Regions from separate parts of the Nocardioides sp. JQ2195 genome, predicted to be linked through region 3. Evidence: predicted binding sites of a transcription regulator. Region 3 holds the regulator's gene; each other region holds the start of a gene.

Region 1 (4,778 bases), 800 kb from region 3:
TCCGGCCGAGCCGGTGCCCTGGCGGTGGTCCCATTCGGCCAGCACCTCCTGGCCGTCGTTGCGATAGCCGTCGGGCAACCGGATGTCGAGCAGGTGCGGCACGAGCACGTCGGCCAGCGCCGACCGGTCATCGGTCTGCAGGTCGGTCATCTCGTCGATCGACAGCTCACCTTCGGCAGTGATCAGGTCGCGGATCCGCTGGGAGCGGTAGCCGTGGTCCCAGTCGTCGGTGAGGTAGAGCGGGTAGGAGTCGTCAACCACCGCCTGGTTGGCGGTGACGATGAAGCCCTCCTGCGGGTCGAACAGCTTCGGCAGCGCGTCGAAGGGGATGTACTTCCCACTCCAGTCGTTCTCCGGCAGCCATCCCTCCACGGGGAGCGAGCCGTCGTTGCCGGACTTGCGGATCGGGATGCGACCGGGCGCCTGGTAGCCGATGTGGCCCTCCCGATCGGCATACACCAGGTTCTGCGCCGGCACCGCGAAGTCCGCCGCGGCGGAGCGGAACTCGTCCCAGTTCGACGCCCGGTTGAGCTCGAGGATCGCGTCGGCGGTGTTCGAGGGCTCCAGCGCGGTCCACTTCAACGCCACCGCGTAGCCGTTGCCACGATCGGGTCCGTCCGGTGCGTCTGCGTTGGCGCCGACCGTGCTCAGCTCCTTCGAGACGTCGGAGAGCAGCGGGCCGTGATCGGTCTCCCTCACGGTCAGCTCGAAGTCGTCCGCGTCGCGGACCTCGATGGTCTCGGTCCGCGTCTGCAGCGGACGCCGCTTGCCGTCGTACGTCCAGGAGTCGCCGGCGACCTTCTCGAGGAACAGGTCGGTGACGTCGGGGCCGAGGTTGGTGAAGCCCCAGGCGATGTCGGCGTTGTGGCCGATCACGACTCCGGGGACGCCGGCGAAGCTGAAGCCGGAGGTCTCGAACGGGCAGGCGTCGGAGACAGTGCGGCAGTGCAAGCCGACCTGGTACCAGATGCCCGGCAGGCTGGTGCCGAGGTGCGGGTCGTTGGCCAGCAGCGGGAACCCGGTGGCGGAGTGCTCGCCGTCGACGACCCAGCTGTTGCTGCCGATGCCGTCCCCCTCGCCGAGCAGGGCGGGGATCGCGTCCATGGTGTGCTTCGCCGCGGTGAGCGCGTCCACCTGGTCGGCGGTGTACGCCGGTCGCGCCGGGTTGCGGGTGCCGGGACGCGTGGCGTCGGGTTCGTAGCGACCGTCGACCAGCGCGCCCTGGTTCACGATCGGGTCGTGGTCGGCGAAGGGATAGTCGGGGTAGAGCTGATCCACCTGGTCGGGGGTGTGGTTGACCGAGAGCAGCACACGGGCGATCTCGTCGTCCATGTTGCCGCGCAGGTCCCACGCCATCGCCTTCAGCCAGGCCAGCGAGTCGACCGGGGTCCACGGCTCGGGGTGGTAGTCGAGCCCACCCGCGCGGAGCACGGTGTACTCGAGCGAGATCTCCGACGGTGACCGGCCGTCGAGGTAGGCGTTGACGCCGTCGGCGTACGACTCGAGCGCGGAGCGGGTCTCGGGCGTGAGCATCGCCAGCTCGCGCTCCGCGACGCGACGCCAGCCCATCGTGCGGATCGTCTTGTCGGTCTCCAGGGTGGTGCTGCCGAACAGCTCGGACAGGCGACCGGAGGTGATGTGACGCCGGATGTCCATCTCGTAGAAACGGTCCTGCGCGTGCACGAAGCCCTGGGCCTGCATCAGGTCGGCCGTGGAGTCGGCGTAGATCTGCGGGATGCCGTTGTCGTCGCGGATCACGTCGACGTCGGCGTCGAGGCCGGACACCTCGATCTCGCCGTCCATCTGGGGGAACGAGTGGCGCACCAGCACCACACCGGTGATCGTGCCCGCCAGCAGCACCAGCACGAGGAAGGAACATGCCCAGACCGCCCAGCGAGCGCCCCACGGCCAGGCCCGAAACGCCAGCCAGCGCTCCTGCAGGGTCACCTGATCTCCCGATCCACCCCGGCATTCTCCCCGTGGGGTGGGGTCACGACGCGGAGGACGCGCTGGAGGTGGACGACCCGGAGGTGGAGCTGCTGCTCGAGCTGCTGGAGCTGCTGCTCGTGGAGCTGTTCTTCGACGCGCCGTCCTTGGAGGGGCTGCCGTTGGAGCCGCTGCCGCTGGTCGACTCGCTGCCGCCGGAGCTCGAGGACGTGATCGTCGAGGAGGAGCCGCTGCGCGAGTCGGTGCGGTAGAAGCCCGATCCCTTGAACACCACACCCACGGCGTTGAACACCTTGCGCAGCCGGCCGTGGCAGTTCGGGCAGACGGTGAGCGCGTCGTCGCTGAACTTCTGGACCTGCTCGAAGGCGTGCTCGCACTCGGTGCAGGCGTACTGATAGGTGGGCACTGGCCGGAATCCTCCGAGGAACGTGATCAGGAATGCGTGGTCGGGAGGACTGGCACTCAGTCATCCCGACTGCCAATGATACGGCACCTGTGGAGAACCGATTCACGTCGCTCCGGATCGACCTAGCCTCACCGGCATGGCTGCGAACACTCCCACCGACCTGCGCCGACGCCTCGCCGACGTTCATCACACGATGCGGCGCGCCGTCCTCGGCAGACGCCGCCTGCTGTGTGCCCTGTGCGTGGTCGGAGCCGTGTTCGCCGGGTTGCGGGCCCTCGCCCCGGCGCCGCCGTCCACGGTGCCAGTCACCGTCGCCGCGCGCGACCTGCCCGCGGGCAGCACCGTCGCGGCCGGCGACGTGGAGACGGTCGGCTTCCCCGAGGGCACGGTCCCCACCGACACCAGCGACGCGGCGTACGCCGTCGGACGCACGACGACCGGGCCGCTGCGGCGCGGAGAGCCGATCACCGACGCGCGACTCGTCGGCGCGAGCCTGCTCGAGGGGTACCCGGGCCTGGTCGCGATCCCGGTGCGGATCCCCGACGACGGCGCTGCCGCACTGCTTCGGGTGGGCGACCGGATCGACCTGCTGGCCACCGATCAACGCACCGGCGCCACCGAGCGGGTGGGGGACGACATCCCTGTCATCGCCCTGCCGCACCGAGACGTCTCAGGGCAGCAGAATGCGCTCGCCGGGCGCCTGATCGTGGTCGGCACCACGTCCGAGCTGTCCGAAAAAGTAGCTTCTGCCTCGGCGACGCGTTATCTCACTGCCACGATTTCACGCTAGCGTGTGCTGCTGTCCAATGCCCCCTCAAGCACCTGGAGGGGCACCCAATCCTGAGAAGGAGAACCCAAAGTGGATGGATTCAAGAACTTCCTGCTTCGCGGGAACCTGGTGGAGATCGCCACCGGTCTGATCATGGCGCTGGCGTTCGCCGACGTGGTGAGCACCTTCACCAACTGGCTGACCGCCCTGCTGCCCGACAGCCTCGACGACGTCTTCAGCAACGAGCTGAACTCGTTCGGCGCCTTCCTGAACGCCGTGATCGCCTTCATCATCATGGGTGCCGTCGTCTACTTCCTGGTCGTGGTGCCCTACACCAAGGCCAAGGAGCGGTTCTTCCCGAGCGAGATCGCCGGACCGACCGAGCTCGACCTGCTCGCGCAGATCCGCGACCAGCTCGCCGCACGTCCCTGATCCACCTGTTCCACTGACGAGGTCCGTCCCTTCGGGGGCGGGCCTCGTTCGCTCTTCCAGCCCCACGCCGGCGCGCCACCGCGGTCCGACCGACATGCAGCTGACCCGTATGCCGACCCGGCCCACGCTCAGCTCAAGGCGAAACCACCGCAGCTGCATGTCGAACGGATCGCCAGTCCCCGGACCATGGCCACACGCACCTCGTCCGGCTTGAGCATCACGTCCTCCCAGACGAAGCGCCAGACGATCCACCCTGTCGTGGTGAGCCACGTATAGCGCCGGCAATCCACCCGGAACATCTCCTTCGATCCGTGGAAGGCAAAGGACTCGGCCTCCACCACGATCTTCCGGGCCGCGTCGGCGAGGTCGACCCGGTGCTCTCCGATCTGCACCTGCGCGACGACGTCCAGCCCGGGCACCGATCGAGCAATGTGACGCAGGCAGGTCTCGAAGGCGTTGGCGGATCGGCCGTCGCCCTGCTCGATCACACGACGCACCCTGCTCCGGGCGATGGCCGGCAGTTCCAGGGCGGCGGCGAGCAGGACCGTCCGACTCTGGCCCTTGCGCAGCGCCGCATCCACGACGCACAACGCATCACGCTCCGGCAGGTCGCGACAGCAGTCGAGCACGGTCTGGACCAGCGTCGTCACTCGGCCTGTTGAGTGGTTGCCCCATCCCCGGCCGACCTCGACCACGCTGGCCGCCGGTAGGTTCCGCCACTTGATCGACACGCCCTCCCGGCGTTCCGGAGCGATCTTGCGGTTGCGGGGCACGGTCAGTTCCGGAGTCACCTCCTCCCCCGGCGCAAGGCACAGGTCCAGCTCCCAGAACTGGGCAGCGCTGCGACCGCTGACCACCGCGCTGAGACGGTGGGCCTCACGCCAGGCGGCATCGAGGCCGGGCACGGCATACTTCCCCTTGCCGCAACGGACGATCGCGCCGTCGGACAGGGCTTGCTCGATCTCGCTGCGCCGACAGAAACGACGCAGCCGGGCCGTCGTGGCGCAGCCACCCAGTTGAGCCAAGGCGTAGGCCGCGTCCATGGAGGCAGTCTTGCTCCCGGCGCGGTTCGACGCGAACGCCTGTCCACAGGCGCTCCGTCCGCGGTCCCGACCGACATGCAGTTGGCCCGTACGCCGACCGAGCCCACGCTCAGCTCGCGGCGGAACCACCGCAACTGCATGTCGAACGGACCCCAGGGGTCGAGCTGGGAGACACGCTCAG
Region 2 (4,778 bases), 1.9 Mb from region 3:
GGCTCCGACAAATGCAGCCGAGCCGGCACGGGTTGACCCAGGTTCAGGTCAACGCGCGCCGGCTCGGCGTCGTGAGGCTCCACCCGCACCGACTCGGCGCAGGTGGGTCAATCAGTGGCCGTGGCCGTGACCGTGACCGGCCGCCGACTCATCCTCGTCCTCGGGCTTGTCGACGACCAGGGTCTCGGTCGTCAGCAGCATCGCGGCGATCGAGGTGGCGTTGACCAGCGCGGAGCGGGTCACCTTCACCGGGTCGAGGACGCCCTGGGCGACCAGGTCGCCGTACTCGCCGGTGGCGGCGTTGTAGCCGTTGCCCACGCCGAGGTCACGGACCTTGGTGGTGATGACGTAGCCGTTGTCGCCACCGTTCTCGGCGATCCAGCGCAGCGGCTCGTCGGCGGCCTTGCGCACGACGCGCACGCCCACCGCCTCGTCACCGGTCAGGCCGAGGTTGTCCTCGAGCACGGAGACCGCGTGGATGAGCGCGGACCCACCACCGGCGACGATGCCCTCCTCGATCGCGGCTCGCGTCGCGGAGACGGCGTCCTCGATACGGTGCTTCTTCTCCTTCAGCTCCACCTCGGTGGCGGCGCCGACCTTGATCACGCACACGCCACCGGCCAGCTTCGCGAGACGCTCCTGGAGCTTCTCGGTGTCCCAGTCGGAGTCGGAGGCCTCGATCTCGGCCTTGATCTGGTTGACCCGGCCCTCGACCGCGGCCGAGTCACCGGCGCCGTCGACGATCGTGGTGTTGTCCTTGGTCACCACGATGCGGCGAGCCTGACCGAGCACCTCGAGTCCGACCTGGTCGAGCTTGAGGCCGATCTCGGGAGCGACGACCTGGCCACCGGTGAGGACGGCGATGTCCTCCATCATGGCCTTGCGGCGGTCACCGAACGCGGGGGCCTTGACGGCCACGGCGTTGAAGGTGCCCTTGATCTTGTTGACGACCAGGGTCGAGAGCGCCTCACCGTCGACGTCCTCGGCGAGGATGAAGAGCGGCTTGCCGGCTGCGATGACCTTCTCCAGCAGCGGCAGCATGTCCGCGATCGCGGAGATCTTGCCCTGGTGCAGGAGGATGTAGGGGTCCTCGAGGACGGCTTCCATGCGCTCGGCATCGGTCACGAAGTACTGCGAGATGTAGCCCTTGTCGAACTGCATCCCCTCGGTGAACTCGAGCTCGGTGCCCATGGTGTTGGACTCGTCGACGGTGATGACGCCGTCCTTGCCGACCTTGTCGAACGCCTCGGCGAGCAGCTCACCGATGTGCGAGTCGCGCGAGGAGATGGTGGCCACGGAGGCCATGTCCTCCTTCGACTCGACCTCGCGAGCGGCGTCGCGCAGCGCCTGGCCGACGGCCTCGGCGGCGGCGTCCATGCCGCGCTTGAGGCCCATCGGGTTGGCGCCGGCGGCCACCGCACGCAGGCCCTCGTGGACCATCGCCTGGGCGAGGACCGTGGCGGTCGTCGTGCCGTCACCGGCGACGTCGTTGGTCTTGGTGGCAACTTCCTTGGTCAGCTGCGCGCCAAGGTTTTCGAACGGGTCGTCCAGCTCCACCTCACGGGCGACGGTGACACCGTCGTTGGTGATGGTCGGGGCGCCCCACTTCTTGTCGAGGACGACGTAGCGGCCCTTGGGGCCGAGCGTCACCTTGACGGCGTTGGCCAGGGCGTCGACGCCCCGCTCCAGCGCGCGACGAGCGTTCTCGTCGAACTCAAGAATCTTCGGCATGGCTTCTCCTCACAAAAGGGAGATAGTCCCTAACGAGTCGCAGCCGAAATCGCGTTTCAGACCTGCGAGCCGTTAGGGACTATCGGGAAATCAGGAAACGATCGCGAGGACGTCGCGGGCGGAGAGGATCAGGAACTCCTCGCCGCCGTACTTGACCTCGGTGCCGCCGTACTTGCTGTAGATGACCTTGTCGCCGACCGCGATGTCCAGCGGGATGCGCTCGTCGCCGTCCTCGTTGAAGCGGCCGGGGCCCACTGCCACGACCTCGCCCTCCTGGGGCTTCTCCTTCGCGGTGTCGGGGATGACCAGGCCCGAGGCCGTGGTCTGCTCCGCCTCGAGCTGCTTGACGATGATGCGGTCCTCGAGAGGCTTGATGTTGACCGACACGATGTCGACCTCCACTTTCTCCACTTGAATGATCAGTTGGTGACGGACTCCGGGAACGGGGCCAGCCAAGAAGTTCGAGCCTGCAGTGGAGCACGCCGTCGCGGGGGTCGTGCTCGTTGCAAGCGCTGGCACCCTCATGGTGAGAGTGCCAGAACAAACGCTAGCACTCTCGCCAATGGAGTGCCAGAGACGGGGTCGCCACAATCGGCTGACAGACTGCGGGCATGGATCTCGACGCGTTCCGCTGGCTGCTGACCGACGACGGGCAACGGCTTCTGGAGACGGCCGGGAATGCGTACGCCGACCACGACGGCGATCCGGTCCGCTCCGCCGCCGCCGTGCGCAAGGTCGAGCAGGACGCCGACCGCGCCGCCGCGGCGCTCACACAGGTCGGGCTGCGGGTGAAGGCAGTGGCCAAGTTCGGCACCGACGCGATGCAGATGTTCTTCACCCCGGATGCCCTCGAGCAGGCCACCCACGCCCGGGTCGCCGCCCATCGCGCGGCCCGGCTGGCCGCCGCCCAGCCGGCGAGCGTGATCGACCTCGGCTGCGGCATCGGCGGCGACCTGATCGCCTTCGCCCGGGCCGGCCTCACCGTGGCCGGCGTCGACCTCGACCCGGTCCGGGTCGAGGTCGCCCGAGCCAACCTGGCCGCGCTGGACCTGGCCGGCGCCGTGCAGGTCGCCGACGGCACCACGCTCGACCTCTCGGGCTTCGGCGCGGTCTTCGCCGATCCTGCGCGCCGCGGCGCCCGGGGTCGGGTCTTCGACGTGGAGGGGTGGACTCCCCCGTGGTCGTTCGTCACCTCCCTCCTCGAGCGCGCCTCGGTGGTCAAGGTCGCCCCCGGCATCCCCCACGAGCTGGTTCCCGCCTCCGTCGAGGCCGAGTGGGTCAGCGAGGGCGGCGAGGTGAAGGAGGCTGCCCTCTGGTCGTCGTACCTCGCCACGGCCCGGCGCCGCGCCACCGTGATCGGCGACGGTGGGTTGGCCAGCATCACCGAGGAGGACGACCCCTACGACGGTCGTGAGCGGCCGGTGCGGGCCCTGGGCGAGTTCCTCTACGAACCGGACGGTGCCGTCATCCGTGCCGGACTGGTGACCGCTGTCGCCGGCGGCGTCGACGGCGGCCTGCTCGACGAGCACATCGCCTACGTCACCTCCGACGCGTCCTTCCGCTCACCCTTCGCCCGCGGCTACCGGGTCATCGAGACGCTCCCCTACCGCGAGAAGCCGCTCAAGGCAGCGCTGCGGGCACGCGGCATCGGAAGGCTCACGATCAAGAAGCGCGGGGTCGACATCGTGCCCGAGGTCCTGCGCAAGCGACTCTCCCTCCACGGGGAGCAGGAGGCCACGTTGGTGATGACCCGCGTGGCTGGCGAGGGAACGGCGCTGCTGGTGCAGCCGTTCGGTCGGGGCACGGAGTCCCCGGGCGTGCCACTGATCAGGTGAGGCGCAGGTCGAACACGTGTTTCCAGCGGTGGGTGACCACCGTCGCGTCGTCGGCTGGGTCCCTGGGGGTCCCGGTGTAGGTGAGCCCGAGCCGCAGGGTTGCGTCGGTGGTGTCCTCGGCGACCTCGAAGAGCAGCCACCTCGCGTCGTGGACGTCCATGTCGTCGGGTCGTGAGGAGATCTCCACGAGCTCGCTGTCATACATCGCCACCGGCCGGGCGCCGTCCAACCTGTAGGTCGGCTCGCCGTACGCGGTGTCCCGCGAGACGTACTCGCCGGCCACCTCCTGGCCGAAGTAGGTGTTGATGTCGATGGTTGCCTTCACCAGCACCCACGACCTGCCCGGTGCCGCCCAGCCGGCCGGACCGAACCAGGGCACCGGGTCCAGCGCACGGACCTGGCAGTCCGTGCCGTTGAAGGTGACGCCGTCGGCAAGCTCCACCCGACGCTGCGGCGGGCACTGGTGGTCACGCAACCGCGGCAGGTGCCCGGGCGCGTAGGCGCTGCCCGTGTCGTGCGTGGGCACGGGGTCATAGGGGTCCACCGCGAGCTCCCGGCCGTCGTAGTCCACCACCAGCCGGACTTCATCAGGGTCCTCGGGGACGGTGACCACCCAGTCGTTCTGCGCCTCGCGATCCAGCGGGAACCTGCGCCCGTCGACGTCGAGCCAGAGGTTCCACTCCACGTTCTCCCGAGCCAGCATCCAGGTGTCCCCGGCCACCGCGGACGGCGTCAGCTCGTCGATCTCGATGAACGCGGTGCCGTCGCCTGCTTCGGGAGACACGTCGCCGCCCTCGCCCATGGGCAGGCTGCTGGTCGCCACGGACCGCGGTTTGCTGACCAGGAACTCGTAGCCCGCCGTGGGGAGGGTGAACGTGACCGGGAGGCCCTCGATCTGCGCCTGCGCGGGGAACACCTCGCCCACGTCGGCCCTGCGTTCGTCGTCACCGAGCGGGCCGCCGGAACAGCCGGAGACGAGCAGGGTGGACGCCAGCAGGGCCCCGCCGAGTGTTCGCATGACCGCCTTCTGCCCCGTGCCCGGCCACTTCAACCGCACCAGCCTCGCCCCCGTGAAACGCGAAGGCCTCGACAGGTGCGGCTCAGGCAGCGGGAAGCTCCATCGTGCGACCGCCACGGGAGATGATGCGTCTCTCGGTGGCCGAGACCAGCTGGAAGAGCCCGGTGTTGCGGCCGATCCTCACCTGGTCGGGA
Region 3 (4,778 bases):
CGGCCCTCCGCAAGGCCGGTGACCAGCCAGACGTTCATCCCCAGCAGCGTGGTCAGGTGGTGCACCGGGTCCTCGGCACGGGTCGCGGCCAACCGTTGCGGCGGGTCGAAGCCGTCACGCCTCAGCGGCCAGCCCAGTGAGTCCGGCACGTTGTCGAGCGCGGACAGGTCGAGGGTCTGCGCCGGCACCAGGCGCAGCAGGGTCTTGCGCACCAGGCCCTGCAGGTGGCGCTTCATGCGAGTCATGCCTCCAGCGTTGCTGAATCAGCGGTGATCCACATCAGGATTTTCCCCGACCCGTCCCTTCCCTGCGCCGGCCTCCGGTCAGGACCACCTCGGGGTCCGGGCCAGCAGCGCCGCCACGGCCGCCACTCCGGCGGTCGAGGTGCGCAGGACCTCGCGGCCCATGCGCACCGGCTGTGCGCCTGCGGCCAGGAAGGTGGCCAGCTCCTCGTCGCTGATCCCGCCTTCGGGTCCGACCACCACGACCATGGTGGCATCCGGTGCCAACGCCACGGCGGACAAGGGCAGCGTGGCGTCCTCATGCAGCACGACGGCACCATCGGCCGAGCCCAACAGCTCGGCCACCGCGTCGGTGCCGGCCAGTGGAGAAACCGTCGGGAACCAGCTGCGACGGGCCTGCTTGGCGGCCTCGCGGGCCGTGGCGGTCCACTTCGCGTGGGACTTGGCCACGCGTTCCCCGCGCCAGACCGCCACCGAGCGGGAGGCCGCCCACGGCACGATCACGTCGACCCCGATCTCGGTCAGCACCTCGACTGCCAGCTCAGCACGGTCCCCCTTGGGCAGGGCCTGCACCACGGTGATCGACGGCTGCGCCTTCTCCTCGACGTGCACGTCGGCGACCTCGACGGTGAACACCCGCTTGCCGGTGGTGGCCACGACGCCGGGTGCCGACGTGCCGACCCCGTCGGTGAGCACGACCGACTCACCGACCCGAAGGCGGCGTACGGCGACCGCGTGGTGCGCCTCGTCCCCGGTGATCTGGACGACCGAGCCGGCGGCGACGCCCGCGAGCGTCGGCACGAGGTGCACGGGGAGAGTCATCAGTGGTTGAACGCGTCGCGCAGTCGGCCGAAGACGCCCTTGTGGCCGGCCTCGACGTTGCCGGTCGGGGCCTCCTCTCCTCGCAGGTTGGCGAGCTCGCGCAGGAGCTCCTCCTGACGGGCGTCGAGCTTGGTCGGGGTCTCCACCACCACGGTGACGACCAGGTCCCCGCGTCCCACGTTGCGCAGGCCGGGGACGCCCTTGGCCCGCAGGACCTGCTCGCTCCCGGACTGGGTGCCCGGCTTCACCTCGAGCGGGAAGCTCGTGTCCACGTCGGAGTCGGCGTCAGCGACGTCGGCCTCGAGCGTCGGCAGGGTCAGGGTCACGCCCAGCGCGGCCGCGGTCATCGGCACCGTCACCGTGCACCGCAGGTCGGAGCCGTGACGGGTGAAGGTCTCGTGGCGCGCCACGTGGATCTCGACGAACAGGTCGCCGGCCGGGCCACCTCCGGGGCCGACCTCGCCCTGGCCGCTGAGCTGGACCCGGGTGCCGGTGTCGACACCGGCCGGGATCTTGACGGTCAGGCCGCGACGCGACCGGACGCGACCGTCGCCGGCGCAGTCACGGCAGGGGTCCGGGATGATCGAGCCGAAGCCGCGGCAGGCAGCACACGGGCGCAGGGTGCGGATCTCACCGAGGAACGACCGCTGGACGTGGGCGACCTCGCCCGCCCCGCGACAGGTCTCGCAGGTGATCGGCTCGCTGCCCTCGGCGGCACCGCCCCCGTGACAGGTCTCGCAGACGACCGCCGTGTCGACCTTGATCTCGCGCGTGACACCGAAGGCCGCCTCCGCGAGCTCGATCTCGAGGCGGATCAGGGCGTCCTGGCCGCGGCGTACTCGTGCCTTGGGCCCGCGGCCGGCCTGGCCGGCGCCACCCTGGCCGCCGAAGAACGCGTCCATGATGTCGGTGAAGGAGAACCCCTGACCCTGGCCGAAGCCGCCGGCGCCGCCCATGCCTCCGCCGAACGGGTCGCCGCCACGGTCGTAGGAAGCCCGCTTCTGCGGGTCGCTGAGCACCTCGTAGGCCAGCGAGACCTCCTTGAACTTGTCCTGGGTCTCCGGATCCGGGTTCACGTCGGGGTGCAGCTGGCGGGCCAGCTTCCGGTACGCCTTCTTGATCGCGTCGCCATCCGCGTCGCGGGAGACGCCGAGGATTTCGTACAGGTCCTGTCTCATGAGTCCTTCTGGTTCGTTGGGAGGATGGTTCGTGTTCGTGGGGGGTCTCAGGCCTCGTCGAGGATGCGGGAGACATAGCGGGCGACGGCACGCACCGTCGCCATCGTGCCGGGGTAGTCCATGCGGGTCGGCCCCACGATGCCGAGCGAGGCCAGTGCCTGCTCCTCCGGGCCGTAGCCGGTGGCGACGACACTCGTGGTGGCCAGCTCCTGGTAGGGGCCCTCGTGGCCGATGCGCACGGTGACCGTGTCACCCGTGCCTGCCTCGCCGAGCAGCTTGAGCAGGACGACGTGCTCCTCGAGCGCCTCGAGGATGGGACGGATCGTGGTGTCGAAGCCGTCGCCGAACCGGGCCAGGTTGGCGGTTCCGCCGACCGCCACCCGTTCGTCGGAGCGGTGGTCGGACATCGCCTCGACGAGCGAAGCGACGACAGCGGTGGCGACAGGTCGCCCGCCCTCCGGCAGCTGGTCGACCACGTCGTCCAGGGCGGTGGCGGCCGTGGCGATCACCTCGCCGATGACGGCGCGGTTGACCAGGGTCCGGAGCGGGGCGAGGTCTTCCTCCGGCAGCTCGCCGGCGAGCTCGACGACGCGCTGCTCCACGCGACCGGTGCTGAGGATGAGCACCAGCAACAGGCGGTTGGGCGCCAGCGCCACGATCTCGACGTGCCGCACCGTGCTGCGACTGAGCGTCGGGTACTGCACGACCGCCACCTGGCGCGTCAGCTGGGCGAGCAGCCGGACGCTGCGCTGCACGACGTCGTCGAGGTCGACCGCGCCCTCGAGGAAGGAGGAGATCGCGCGCTGCTCCGGCCCACTCATCGGCTTGACCGTGGTCAGCTTGTCGACGAAGAGCCGGTATCCCTTGTCGGTGGGCACCCGGCCGGCGCTGGTGTGCGGCTGGGCGATGAACCCCTCCTCCTCGAGCGCGGCCATGTCGTTGCGCACCGTGGCGGGCGAGACACCCAGCTTGTGGCGCTCGACCAGGGCGCGCGACCCGACCGGTTCCTCGGTGGAGACGTAGTCCTCCACGATGGCGCGCAGGACGGCGAGTCGACGGGCCTCGACCATGTGGCTCACCTCTCGTCCTGGCTCGGTGGGTGCTGACGCTGTGCACCCGGGGTCTGGCAGTGGGGCTGTGGGCGGCACCCCGGGGTCAAGATTGGCACTCCGAAACACCGAGTGCCAATGCTACTCGCCCGGACCTCGGAAGCCGAAGACGCTGGACGCGGGCCTGATCACGTTCCGGTCGTGGGCCGCCAGCTCGCGCGGATCTCTCCGCGCCCCTGGCGTGGTTCCGGACCTCCAGCACCAGGCGAGCGTGCAGGGGCGTCCGCGCGCTGCTCCCACTCCCACTAGTCTGGCCGGATGCCTGACTCCCTGACTGCGGTGGCCGATCGGGTCTGGGTCGCCCGCCACGCATGGTTCGACGTCAACGTGACGGTGATCGGTGGGGAGGCCGGCCTGGTCGTCGTCGACACGCACGCCTCCCTGGACGCCGTGCGCGACACCCTGGCCCGGGTCAGGGAGGTGAGCTCCGCACCCGTGGTGGCGGTGGTCAACACCCATTCCCACTTCGACCACGTGCTCGGGAACGCCGTCTTCGAGGACGTGCCGGTCCTGGCCCACGAGGAGACCGCCGCGGCCCTGGCCGCGTTCCGCGACGACCGACCGACGTACGACGGGGAGCGCGCGGCCGAGGTCGATGCCTCGCCGGTCGTGCTCCCGACCGACACCTTCTCGTCGGCGCGCGTGGTGGACCTGGGCGACCGGCAGGTCGAGCTGTTGCACCCCGGCCGTGGTCACACCGCGGGAGACGTCGTCGTCCGCGTTCCTGACGCCGATGTGCTGCTCACCGGTGACCTGGTCGAGGAGTCGGCTCCCCCGGCGTACGGCGAAGACTGCTGGCCGATGGAGTGGCCCACCTCGCTCGACCTGGCGATCTCCCTGATGACGGACCGGACCGTGGTGGTCCCCGGGCACGGAGCCGTGGTCGATCTCGACTTCGTGCACCAGCAGCGCGGCGAGATCGGCATCGTCGCCGAGACCATCCGCGACCTTGCCGGACGCGGCGTCCCGGCGTCTCAAGCGCTGGCGCAGGGCGAGTGGCCTTGGCCACAGGAGCTGCTGGAGCACGCCGTCGCCCGTGGCTACGAGCAACTCCCCCGCGCGTCGAAGCGGCTTCCGCTGATCTGATCCGACTAGCGTTGACCCGGTGACTTCCCCCACCGACCGCTACGGCTCCGACGTCCTCAACACCGACTGGCGAGCGCCCCGCAACGGCCGTGCCATTGACGTCGAGGCCGACAACGGACTGGTCGTCGAAGAGGTGACCACCGACTGGTGCGGCGAGATCGTTGCGGTCGACCGTGACATCGACACCGTCACCCTCGAGGACCGGCGCAACAAGCGCCGCACCTTCCCCCTCGGGCCCGGCTTCCTGATCGACGGCAAGCCCGTCATCCTCACCCGCCCGACCAGGCTGAAGACGCCCGCCAAGCCGACCCGGACCGCGTCGGGCTCGGTCGCCGTGCACG
Region 4 (4,778 bases), 2.0 Mb from region 3:
CATGTCCTCGGGAAGTCCGTCGGCCACGACCTGAGCCACTTGTTGCAGGATCTGGTCGGACGAGCTGCCGTGCAGTGCTTCCTGGGTGTCGGTGCAGAACTGCTCCCCGGTGACCGGCTGGGTGGTCTGAGCGGTCGGCTCCTCGGAGGGCTCCTCGCTCGGGGCGTCACTCCCCTCCCCACCCGGTGCAGCGCTGGCCGAGGTGGTCGGCTCCGGGCTCGAGTCGCTGTCCTTGTCGTCGTCGCCGCACCCGACGGTCACGGTGAGCACGAGCAGGAGCGGCACAGCCACGAGAGATCTACGCATGGCCTCGATCCTAGAGGTCGGCCCAACCCGTTCTTGTCTCCAGTCGTCAGGAGGCGGGCCGCAGTTCGACTTGGGCAGGCACCAAGAACTGCCCGCTCGCGCCACAACAACTGCACGCTGGCGCAGCAAGAATTGCCCGTTCGCGGAAAATGGGGAACGACCCCCGGGACGAATCCCGGGGGCCGTTCGGTGAAGCTGTCTCGCGTGGTGGCGAGGACTCCGATCGGGAACCGATCAGAAGTCCATGCCGCCCATGCCGCCCATGCCACCGGTCGGGTCGCCCATCGGGGCGGCCTTCTCCGGCTTGTCGGCGACGACGGCCTCGGTGGTGAGGAACAGCGCGGCGATCGACGCGGCGTTCTGCAGGGCCGAGCGGGTCACCTTGGCGGGGTCGATGATGCCTTCGGCGATCATGTCGACGTACTCGCCGGTGGCCGCGTTGAGGCCGTGGCCCGACTCGAGGTTGCGGACCTTCTCCGCGATGACGCCACCCTCGAGGCCGGCGTTGATCGCGATCTGCTTCAGCGGGGCGTCGGTGGCGACGCGCACGATGTTCGCACCCGTGGCCTCGTCACCCTCGAGCTCGATCTTCTCGAACGCGAGGTCGGCGGCCTGGACCAGCGCCACGCCACCGCCGGCGACGATGCCCTCCTCGACGGCAGCCTTCGCGTTGCGAACGGCGTCCTCGATGCGGTGCTTGCGCTCCTTGAGCTCGACCTCGGTGGCCGCGCCGACCTTGATGACTGCAACGCCGCCGGCCAGCTTGGCCAGGCGCTCCTGCAGCTTCTCGCGGTCGTAGTCGGAGTCGGAGTTCTCGATCTCGGCACGGATCTGGTTGACCCGGCCCTCGATCTGGGCCTGGTCGCCCGAGCCCTCGACGATGGTGGTCTCGTCCTTGGTGATGACGACCTTGCGGGCCTGGCCGAGGAGCTCGATGCCAGCCGACTCGAGCTTGAGGCCGACCTCCTCGGAGATGACCTGGCCACCCGTGAGGATCGCGATGTCCTGCAGCATGGCCTTGCGGCGGTCACCGAAGCCCGGAGCCTTGACGGCCACGGACTTGAAGGTGCCACGGATCTTGTTGACGACCAGCGTGGACAGGGCCTCGCCGTCGACGTCCTCGGCCAGGATCAGCAGCGGCTTGCCGGACTGCATGACCTTCTCGAGCAGCGGGAGCAGGTCCTTGACGTTGGAGATCTTGGAGTTCGCAATGAGGACGTAGGCGTCCTCGAGGACCGTCTCCATGCGCTCGGGGTCGGTGACGAAGTAGGCCGAGATGTAGCCCTTGTCGAACCGCATGCCCTCGGTCAGCTCGAGGTCGATGCCGAACGTGTTCGACTCCTCGACGGTGATGACGCCTTCCTTGCCGACCTTGTCCATCGCCTCGGCGATGGCGTCACCGACGGTGGTGTCGCCACCGGCGGAGATGGTGGCAGCAGACGCGATCTGCTCCTTGGTCTCGATGTCCTTGGCCATGCCGAGCAGCTGCTCGGACACGGCGGCGACAGCGGTCTCGATGCCACGCTTGAGACCCATCGGGTTCGCACCCGCGGCCACGTTGCGCAGGCCCTCTCGGACCATCGCCTGGGCGAGCACCGTGGCGGTGGTCGTTCCGTCACCGGCGACGTCGTCGGTCTTCTTGGCGACCTCCTTGACGAGCTCGGCCCCGATCTTCTCGTAGGGGTCCTCGAGCTCGATCTCCTTGGCGATCGAGACACCGTCGTTGGTGATCGTGGGGGCGCCCCACTTCTTCTCCAGGACGACGTTGCGGCCCTTGGGGCCAAGCGTCACCTTGACGGCGTCGGCGAGGGTGTTCATGCCCCGCTCGAGACCGCGGCGCGCCTCTTCGTTGAAAGCAATCAGCTTCGGCATAACTCCTGCGATTCCTTGGTGCTAAGAGTTGGAACGGAGTCGGAGAGCTGCCCGCGACGGACGATCCGGCTGACCCGGCGGACCCTTCCCGCCGACGCTTCGGACCTCAACTCACCGGTCCCGTTGTTGTCACTCTCATGACGAGAGTGCCAGCCTCATGTTTAGCACTCGACCCCGGCGAGTGCAAATGTACGTCGTTCCGGAAGGTGACCGACCGGAGAGCCGACCGAGCAGGGCGAACCGTCGAGGATGCCCGTTCGCGCATCAACAATTGCCCGTTCGCGCATCAACAATTGCGCGTTCGCGCATCAAGAGTTGCCCGTTCGCGCGACGAGGTCGGCGAAGGGATCGGCGTTGCCGGGGAGCAGGTCGAGATAGAGGCCGGGCTCGATCAGCTCGAGCTCGCTCACGGCCAGCGTGCCGTCGGCCAGGCGCATCATGTCGACGCGGGCGTAGTCGAGACCGGCGCCCGTGATCGCCTCGGCGGCCGCGACTGCCGCCAGGGCGAGCTCGGCGTGCTCGGGCACGATCGGGACAGGCATGCTGCGACCGCCGTACTCCTCGTGGACCCGGATCTCACCGTCTCCCGGCAGCTTGTTCACCTGGGAGACCACCTCTCCGCCGATCACGAAGACGGACGCCTCCCCCTCGGTGCGCACCGACTCGACCAGGGGCTGCACCACCCACGGGCCGACGGTCAGGCCGGAGAGGCGCTGGTCGTCGGCGGCCTCGACCACCACGACGCCCACCCCCGCGGCGCTCACCCGGCCCTTGAGGACGGCCGGGTTGTGGCGGTCGAGGGCGGCCTCGAGCCCGCCGCGCAAGTTGCTGTCGTCGAGCAGGCCGGTGGGTACGACGGCCACCCGCTCGCCGAGCTCGATCAGGTAGGACTTGTCGGCGTTCCACTCGAACACCGCGGCGCCGTTGAGCAGCGTGGTCAGCTGGTCCACGCGACGGGCCCACGCCATGAAGTCGTCGTGGCGGCGGTGGTAGTCCCAGGTGGACCGCACGGCGATGACGTCGGCGGCGGCCCAGTCGACCTCGGGGTCGTCCCAGCTCACCCAACGGGACTCGACGCCCCGCTCGGCGAGGGCAGGGACCAGGGCCTCGCCTCCGTGCTCACCGTCCGGCAGCAACGAGAAGGTCACCAGGAGCGCACGGGTCATCCGGGTGGCGGTCAACTCGCACGGGTGGCCACGGTGAGCAGCACGGCTGCATCGGTGACCGCCTCGAGGTCGTGGCGCTCCTGCGGGATCAGCAGGTAGTCACCCTCGGCACCCTCCCACGTCGACCCGCCGGCGTGCAGCCGCACCTGGCCACGCAACACCTGCAGAGTCGCCTCTCCGGGGGACTCGTGCTCGCCGAGCGAGCGGCCCTCCACCAGGGCGATCACGGTCTGGCGCAGGTCGTGCTCGCGCCCACCGTGGACGGTCGATGCGGACCGGCCGGCAGAGGCCGCTCGGGCCGCCTCGATCTGGGTGTCGACCAGCTGCTTCAGTGATGTGCTCTCCATGGACCCACCCTACTCAGTCGTGGAGGCTCGGAAGGAAGGACGGAAGCTCGTCCCGAGCCTGCTGCACCAGCTCCCAGCCCGAGGCACCGAGCGTGACCACGGAGACCGGGAAGATGCCGAGGTTCTCGCGGTCGATGTGCTCGGACAGCTCGCGGAACAGCTCGGAGACCACGTCGTCGAATCCCGGGTCCTCCGGGTCCAGGCCGCCGATGGCGGCGTCGAGGGAGCGGTGCTCGCCCTCGAGCTGCTGGACCTCCTCGACGAACTCCCCCTGGCTTCGCATGGCGGTGAAGATTCCTCGTTCCTCGCGCCGGACGTGGACGTCGAGGTGCGCCACGAGGCGCTCCATCAGCCGGCTCGCACCGGCCCGGTCGCCCGCCCCGAGCGCGCGGCGTACTTCGTGGGCGTCGTCGAGCAGCGCGTAGTGCTCGTCCATCAGCTCCGCGATCGGAGGCACCCCACGGCAGCCGCAGTGCTCACACATGTCGGTCCGCGCCCCGGTCGGCGGGATCCCACCCGCGCTGCGGCGCCCGGGCACCGGCATGGGCGTCGCGGGAGCGATAGACGATGTAGGGGCGGGTGAGGTAGCCCAGCGGAGCACTGAAGACGTGCACCAGGCGGGTGAACGGCCACAGCGCGAACAGCAGCATCGCCGCCATCCCGTGGATCTGGAATCCGATGGGTGCCTCGCCCATCAGGCCCGGGTGCAGGTCGAAGCGGAAGATGCCGCGGAACCAGACCGAGACGCCTTCGCGGTAGTTGTAGTGGCCGCCGAGGTTGAGGATCCCGCCGGCGATCGTGTTCCAGATGCCGAGCAGGATCACGATCGCCAGGACGGCGTACATCACCTTGTCCATCACGGTCGTCGCGGAGAAGACCGGGCCGACCGTGCGACGTCGGTAGACCAGGATCGCCAACCCGGCCAGGGTGGCGGCACCGGCGAGCACGCCACCCCCGACGGCGAACGCGTGGTAGACCTCGTCGCTGATGCCGACCGCATCGGTCCACGACTGCGGGATGCCGAGCCCCATGACGTGGCCGAAGAAGACCCCGATCATGCCGAAGTGGAACAACGGACTTCCCCAGC

What was found. Region 3 encodes HrcA, which represses chaperone genes, less so after heat shock. Its sites were predicted from a motif close to TTGGCACTCGNNNNNNNCGAGTGCCAA; they were not measured.
Region 1: ncot_RS16525 (FmdB family zinc ribbon protein) is a predicted target of HrcA. The motif match lies at 2,403-2,429, and genes of this name have one in related genera.
Region 2: groES (co-chaperone GroES) is a predicted target of HrcA. The motif match lies at 2,279-2,305, and genes of this name have one in related genera.
Region 4: groL (chaperonin GroEL) is a predicted target of HrcA. The motif match lies at 2,340-2,366, and genes of this name have one in related genera.

Annotation. Positions count from the first base shown of each region.
Region 1 covers NZ_CP050902.1:3,479,047-3,483,824, forward strand. Annotated here, with positions in the region: gene ncot_RS16520 (penicillin acylase family protein) at 1-1,947, opposite strand, end outside; gene ncot_RS16525 (FmdB family zinc ribbon protein) at 1,991-2,353, opposite strand; gene ncot_RS16530 (SAF domain-containing protein) at 2,490-3,143, shown strand; gene ncot_RS16535 (MscL family protein) at 3,213-3,554, shown strand; gene ncot_RS16540 (DUF559 domain-containing protein) at 3,683-4,597, opposite strand.
Region 2 covers NZ_CP050902.1:794,675-799,452, reverse strand. Annotated here, with positions in the region: gene groL (chaperonin GroEL) at 112-1,731, opposite strand; gene groES (co-chaperone GroES) at 1,822-2,118, opposite strand; gene ncot_RS03795 (class I SAM-dependent methyltransferase) at 2,343-3,566, shown strand; gene ncot_RS03790 (hypothetical protein) at 3,559-4,584, opposite strand; gene ncot_RS03785 (oxygenase MpaB family protein) at 4,667-4,778, opposite strand, start outside.
Region 3 covers NZ_CP050902.1:2,683,125-2,687,902, forward strand. Annotated here, with positions in the region: gene ncot_RS12655 (cytochrome P450) at 1-245, opposite strand, end outside; gene ncot_RS12660 (16S rRNA (uracil(1498)-N(3))-methyltransferase) at 324-1,064, opposite strand; gene dnaJ (molecular chaperone DnaJ) at 1,064-2,242, opposite strand; gene hrcA (heat-inducible transcriptional repressor HrcA) at 2,290-3,312, opposite strand; gene ncot_RS12675 (MBL fold metallo-hydrolase) at 3,610-4,437, shown strand; gene ncot_RS12680 (DUF3097 domain-containing protein) at 4,457-4,778, shown strand, end outside.
Region 4 covers NZ_CP050902.1:690,607-695,384, reverse strand. Annotated here, with positions in the region: gene ncot_RS03250 (hypothetical protein) at 1-306, opposite strand, end outside; gene groL (chaperonin GroEL) at 541-2,178, opposite strand; gene ncot_RS03240 (hypothetical protein) at 2,487-3,344, opposite strand; gene ncot_RS03235 (cupin domain-containing protein) at 3,356-3,691, opposite strand; gene ncot_RS03230 (hemerythrin domain-containing protein) at 3,705-4,175, opposite strand; gene narI (respiratory nitrate reductase subunit gamma) at 4,168-4,778, opposite strand, start outside.